2 regions of the Stutzerimonas marianensis genome follow, and region 1 is predicted to be linked to the other one. Evidence: predicted binding sites of a transcription regulator. Region 1 holds the regulator's gene; the other holds the start of a gene.
The links. Region 1 encodes sigma-54, which starts transcription at its own class of promoters, with help from an activator protein. Its sites were predicted from a motif close to ANTGGCATNNANNTTGCTNT; they were not measured.

Region 1 (3,409 bases):
ACCCGAACCGGAACGACCACTGACGATAATCAGACGCATCTCGTCGCCGCCCCTTGGAGCAAGTGTTCGACACCTGGCGTCGCCAGGTGTCGGTGTCTCGAGCGCTGACAGGTCTTGGGCACGTCTCGTTCCTCACTTCATGCTGGCGTGCGGTGTCCAGCCCTGCTATTGGCCGCTCTGGATATCGACCACCGTCTGGTAGAGCGCCTCCGACGTCGAAGCCTGGCGCAAACGTTCACGCACATCCTCGCGGTCGAGCATGCTGGCGATCTGGCGAAGCAGTTCCAGGTGCTCATCGGTGGCCGCTTCGGGCACCAGCAGGACGAACAGCAGGTCCACCGGGGCGCCGTCGATCGCGTCGAAATCCACTGGAGCATCGAGGTGCAGCACGGCACTCAGCGGCGAGGCGCATCCGCTCATACGGCAATGGGGGATGGCGATTCCGTTGCCGAAGCCTGTGGAGCCGAGTTTCTCGCGTGCGACGAAGCTTTCGAAGATGGCTTGTGGGTCGAGGTCTGGGAGATCCCTGGCGATCACCTTGGCGATCTGTTCCAGGACGCGCTTCTTACTGCCGCCCGGCACGTTCACGAGGGAACGTGCGGGGGTCAGGATATGTTCAAGTCGGATCATGATGGGGTTAGCGGGCTAGGGCACCCTGGTTGTGGTCGAGCTGTTTTTCTTTGTGCTTGATGAGCTGACGATCGAGCTTGTCAGCAAGCAGGTCGATGGCGGCATACATGTCTTCGTGCTCGGCATTGGCGACGACTTCGCGCCCGGCGACGTGGAGCGTGGCTTCGGCCTTCTGCCTGAGCTTTTCGACCTGGAGAATCACCTGAACACCGATGATGCGATCGAAATGCCGCGACAGTCTTTCGAATTTTTCCTCGACGTAGTCACGCAGGGGCTCGGTAACTTCAAGGTGAAGGCCAGTGATAGTGACTTGCATACTGCATCTCCTTTTGCCACGTGCGGATTGGCGGGACCGGGCCCGCCAGCGGAAGAGATCGTCGGTCAACCGGTAACCTACAGCAACCGCTTGCGCTCGCTGGACGGCGCGATACCGAGCGATTCACGGTATTTGGCGACGGTGCGGCGTGCTACCTGGATGCCCTGCTCCTCCAGTAAACCAGCGATCTTACTGTCGCTCAACGGCTTTTTCGGGTTTTCCGCCGCCACCAGCTTTTTGATGATCGCGCGGATCGCGGTGGAGGAGCACTCGCCGCCTTCGGCGGTGCTGACGTGGCTTGAGAAGAAGTACTTGAGTTCGTATATCCCGCGCGGGGTATGCATGTATTTCTGGGTGGTCACCCGGGAGATGGTCGATTCGTGCATGCCCACGGCCTCGGCGATATCGTGCAACACCAGCGGCTTCATGGCTTCGTCGCCATGATCGAGGAAGCCCCGTTGATGCTCGACGATCTGGGTGGCCACCTTCATCAGGGTTTCGTTGCGGCTCAGCAGGCTCTTGATGAACCAGCGCGCCTCCTGCAGCTGGTTACGCATGAAGGTATTGTCCGCGCTGGAATCGGCGCGCTTGACGAAGCCAGCGTACTGCGCGTTCACCCGCAGCCGGGGCATCGCCTCCTGATTGAGTTCGACCAGCCAGCGATCGTTGTGCTTGCGCACGATGACGTCCGGCACGACATATTCAGGCTCGCTCGTCTCGATCTGCGAGCCGGGCCGCGGGTTCAGGGTCTGGATCAGATCGACGACCTGGCGCAGTTCGTCTTCCTTGAGCTTCATGCGGCGCATGAGCAAGCTGTAGTCGCGGTTGCCGAGGATGTCCAGATGGTCGCTGACCAGGCGCATGGCCTCGGGCAGCCAGGGTGTCCGCTCGGGCAGTTGGCGCAGCTGCAGGAGCAGGCATTCGCGCAGGTCGCGGGCGCCGATGCCGGCGGGCTCGAATTGCTGGATGCGGCGCAGCACCACTTCGATCTCGTCGAGTTCGATCTCGAGTTCCGGGTCGAAGGACTCCAGCACTTCCTCGAGGCTTTCCTCCAGATACCCCTGTGGATTGATACAGTCGATCAGGGTGGCAGCGATGAGGCGGTCGGTGTCGCTCATCGGCGCGAGATTCAATTGCCAGAGCAGGTGGCTCTGCAGGCTTTCGCCGGCAGAGGTGCGGGTGGTGAAGTCCCACTCGTCGTCATCGCTGCTCGGCAGGCTGCTTGCGCTGGTCTGATAGATGTCTTCCCAAGCGGTGTCGACGGGCAGTTCGTTGGGGATGCGATCGCTCCAGTCCGCGTCATCGGGGTTGTCCGCCGCCGTGCCGATGCTGTCCTCGTAGCGGCTGTCGGCGCCATCAGGCTCGGATGTCGTCGCGCTGTCCGGCTTGGCCTCGATGGCTTCGGCCATTACGTCCGAGCCGTCGAAATCGTCCCCATCTTCTTCGCGTTCCAGCATGGGGTTGGAATCCAGCGCTTCCTGAATCTCCTGCTGGAGATCGAGCGTGGATAACTGGAGCAACCGTATGGCCTGTTGCAGCTGCGGTGTCATCGTCAGCTGCTGGCCCATCTTCAGGACTAGCGATGGTTTCATGGCAGAGGACTTCGAACCTTGTTTGCCGGCGCAACCGCGCCTGTTCCGACTGTTGGCGGCTTGGGCGCCAGAGGAAGCAAATTATATGCCTGCTGGCGAAGCCTTTGCCTAGCCCCGTGGCGCGACCTCTCCTGAAAAAAACCGGTCAGAGCCGGAATTCGTGGCCCAGGTACACTTCCTTGACCAGTTGATTGGCCAGGATGGTCTGAGCATCGCCTTCGGCAATGAGCTGGCCGTCATTGACGATATAGGCCGTCTCGCAGATGTCCAAGGTTTCGCGCACATTGTGATCGGTGATCAGTACGCCGATGCCTTTGGCCTTGAGGTGGTGAATGATCTGCTTGATATCGCCTACCGAGATCGGATCCACGCCGGCAAAGGGCTCGTCGAGCAGGATGAACTTCGGTGCGGTCGCGAGGGCGCGGGCAATCTCGACACGGCGCCGCTCACCGCCTGACAGGCTCATGCCGAGGCTGTCGCGAATGTGGCTGATGTGAAACTCCTGCAGCAGGCCTTCGAGTGCCTGCTGGCGTGCGCTGCGATCGAGGTCCTTGCGGGTTTCAAGGATCGCCATGATGTTGTCCGCCACTGACAGCTTGCGGAAGATCGAAGCTTCCTGTGGCAGGTAGCCGATGCCGGCGCGTGCGCGGCCGTGCATTGGCAAATGCGTGACGTCGTGCTCGTCGATCAGAACCCGGCCCTGGTCGGCTCTGACCAGTCCGACGATCATGTAGAAACAGGTGGTCTTGCCGGCACCGTTCGGGCCGAGCAAACCGACGATCTGGCCGCTTTCGATGGACAGGCTGACGTCGCGTACGACCTGGCGGCTTTTATAGCTCTTGGCGAGGTGCTGGGCCTTGAGGATTGCCAT
Region 2 (3,409 bases), on a different contig from region 1:
ATATTCTCCTGCATACTTCGCTCTCCGGTGTCTTCAACCAGTCGATGGTAAAGCGCGTCGGTGCGGACGACTTTCTCGCCAAGTTCCAACCAGACGATCTGGCGAACCGGGTGATCGAGCGTGTCCGGTTGACGGATGGGAAATGAGGCGCAAGCCTCTCAACAAGACGACCTGAGGGGCGTGATTAGTGTCAGGTGATCTGGATTTCGATCAGTTCCGGGTGTTTCTGGAAAAGACGTGCGGCATCTTGCTGGGCAACAACAAGCAGTACCTGGTGTCCAGCCGGCTCAACAAGCTGATGGAGCAGCAAGGTCTCAAGACTCTCGGTGACCTGGTCAGGAAGATCCAGGCTCAACCTCGCAGTGGACTGCGCGAACAGGTCGTCGATGCCATGACGACCAACGAGACGCTCTGGTTTCGTGATACCTATCCGTTCGAGGTCATGAAGAGCCGCATCTTGCCGGAGCTGCTCAAAGCCGCGCCGGGCCAGCGCTTGCGCATCTGGTCGGCCGCGTGTTCTTCCGGGCAGGAACCCTATTCGTTGTCGATGACAATCGACGAATACGAGCGCAACAGCCCCAGCCAGCCGAAACTATCGGTACAGATCGTCGCAACCGAGCTGTCCGGCGCCATGCTGGCGGCGAGCAAGGCCGCGGAGTACGACAGCCTGGCAATCGCGCGAGGGCTGTCCAGTGATCGTCTCCAGCGGTACTTCGATGTGAAAGCGCCCGGGCGCTGGGGGGTCAAGCCGGCAATCCGCAACCGTGTCGAGTTTCGCGTGCAGAACCTGCTCGACAGCTATGCCGCGCTGGGCAAGTTCGACGTGGTTTTTTGCCGGAACGTGCTCATCTATTTCTCTGCGGATGTGAAGAAAGACATCCTCCGCCGCATTCATGCCACCCTCAAGCCAGGTGGCTACCTCTTCCTCGGCGCATCCGAAGCGCTGAACGGGTTGCCGGAGCTGTATCAGATGGTGCAGTGCAGCCCCGGCATCATTTATAAGGCCAAATAGCCGACCTCCGAGCGGCAGAATTCTGTCGCTGCGCAACAAGATAGCGGCAAGGAGGATGGAAAAACCTTGCCGCTTTTGACGCCTGAGTAGGCGTACTCTTCCTGAAACCCTTGCAATTCAGTGCCTTGAATAAATGGCACGACCTTTGCTGAAGCTCTGTCACGCAGACTTGTATCCGGCAAAGGTCCAGATCATGAGCATCAGTTTCGACAAGGCACTTGGCATTCACGAGAAGGCGCTCGGCTTTCGCGCGCAGCGCGCCGAGGTATTGGCCAACAACATCGCCAACGCCGACACCCCCAATTACAAGGCCCGTGACCTCGACTTCAGCGCTGTGCTGGCCGCCCAGCACAGCAAGAGCGAGGGGCATTTCGGGGTGAACGTCACCAACAGCAAGCATATCGCCGCCGAGGGGATGGAAATCGCCGATCCCGGCTTGCGTTTCCGTACGCCGGCGCACGCCTCGCTCGACCAGAACACCGTCGACGCTCAGGTGGAGCAGGCCGCCTATGCCGAGAACGCCATCGACTTCCAGGCGAGCTTCACATTGCTCAACAGCAAGTTCAGGGGGCTGATGAGCGCCCTGCGCGGCGAATAAGAGGAGTTTTCCCATGTCCCTTAGCAACGTCTTCAACATCGCCGGCAGCGGCATGAGTGCCCAGAGCACTCGGCTGAATACCATTTCCAGCAACATCGCTAACGCCGAGACGGTGTCCTCCAGCGTCGACCAGACCTATCGTGCGCGGCATCCGGTTTTCGCCACCATGCTGCAGCAGGCCGGAGGCGCGCCGAATGAGTCGCTGTTCGCTGAGCAGGATCAGGCAGGCGCTGGTGTCCAGGTGCTTGGCATCGTCGAGGATCAGAGCGAGCTGCAGGCCCGCTATGAGCCTAACCATCCCGCGGCGAACGCCGACGGCTACGTGTACTACCCGAACGTCAACGTCGTCGAAGAAATGGCAGACATGATCTCGGCCAGCCGCTCGTTCCAGACCAATGCCGAGCTGATGAACACGGCCAAGAGCATGCTTCAGAAAGTCCTGACCCTGGGTCAGTAATCCCTACGAGAGATCGCCATGACGACGACTAACGGTGTCAGCGGTACGGGCTCGGTGCTCGACCAATACCAGATCAAGGATCGGGAAGTTAAGAGTAACGACCTTGGCAAGAACGAGTTCCTCGAGCTGCTGGTAACGCAGCTGAACAACCAGAACCCCCTGGAGCCACAGGAGAACGGTGAGTTCATCGCCCAGTTGGCCCAGTTCAGTACGGTCGAAGGGGTCGAGAAGCTCAACTCCAGCGTCGAGACGATGCTGTCCGGCTATCAGTCCTCGCAGGCACTCCAGGCCTCGTCCCTGGTGGGTCGCAAGGTCATTGTGCCGACCGACAAAGCCGTCGTGGATACCAGCGAGACCTTCAAGGCCAGCCTGGTCCTGCCCACCACCAGCAGCAACGTATCGGTAAACGTCTACGACAGTGCCGGTACGGTCGTGAACCGGATCAACATGGGCCAGCAGGAAGCGGGCAACGTTTCATTCATGTGGGATGGCAAGGACTCGAGCGGCAAAACCTTGCCGCCGGGCACCTACCGATTCGAAGCACAAGCGACCTACCAGGGCGAGACCAAGGGGCTGTACACCCTGCTTCCCGCCAACGTAGACAGCGTCACACTCGGACAGAACGGCGGTGAGCTGATGCTCAACCTGGCCGGTGTCGGCAGCATCGCGCTGTCGCAAGTCCAGGTCATCGGCCAGTAACCGCCGGCACGCCCGGCACAGGAGCATTTCATGTCGTTCAATATCGGCCTCAGCGGCATGCGCGCCGCCAGCAAAGACCTCAACGTCACCGGTAACAACATCGCCAACGCGGGCACGGTGGGCTTCAAGCAGTCGCGTGCGGAGTTTTCCGATGTGTATGCCGCCTCGATGCTGGGCTCCGGCAAGAATCCGGTCGGCAGCGGCGTTCTGCTGTCCGACATTTCCCAGCAGTTCAACCAGGGCAACATCAACTACACGCAGAATGCCCTCGACCTGGCGATCAACGGCAACGGCTTTTTCCAGGTCAGCAACAACGGTGCGCTGAGCTATACCCGTGCCGGTTACTTCGGTACGGACAAAGAGGGCAACTTGGTCGATAACTTCGGCTACAACCTGCAAGGTTATGGCGTCGATGACAACGGCAACATCCGCACGGGACAGGTCAGCGATCTGAAGATCCAGACGTCCAGCCAGGAGCCCAAGGCCACGACCAAGGTCACCCAAGGCTTCAACCTGAACTCGACGAACACCGAGCCGGTCAACACGCCGTTCGATCCGTCCGATCCGTTGAGCTACAACTCGTCCACCTCGACCAATATCTATGACGAGCAGGGCAACGCCCATGTCATGACTCAGTATTTCG

Region 2: a site for sigma-54 is predicted at 1,145-1,164, ahead of flgB (flagellar basal body rod protein FlgB). Genes of this name have one in related genera too.

Annotation. Positions count from the first base shown of each region.
Region 1 is NZ_JALGRD010000012.1:90,016-93,424, reverse strand. It holds gene rapZ (RNase adapter RapZ) at 1-39, opposite strand, end outside; gene ptsN (PTS IIA-like nitrogen regulatory protein PtsN) at 166-630, opposite strand; gene hpf (ribosome hibernation-promoting factor, HPF/YfiA family) at 638-946, opposite strand; gene MST27_RS19665 (RNA polymerase factor sigma-54) at 1,024-2,538, opposite strand; gene lptB (LPS export ABC transporter ATP-binding protein) at 2,684-3,409, opposite strand; gene lptA (lipopolysaccharide transport periplasmic protein LptA) at 3,409-3,409, opposite strand, start outside.
Region 2 is NZ_JALGRD010000007.1:131,856-135,264, forward strand. It holds gene MST27_RS13610 (chemotaxis protein CheV) at 1-146, shown strand, start outside; gene MST27_RS13615 (CheR family methyltransferase) at 188-1,012, shown strand; gene flgB (flagellar basal body rod protein FlgB) at 1,206-1,610, shown strand; gene flgC (flagellar basal body rod protein FlgC) at 1,624-2,067, shown strand; gene flgD (flagellar hook assembly protein FlgD) at 2,086-2,766, shown strand; gene flgE (flagellar hook protein FlgE) at 2,797-3,409, shown strand, end outside.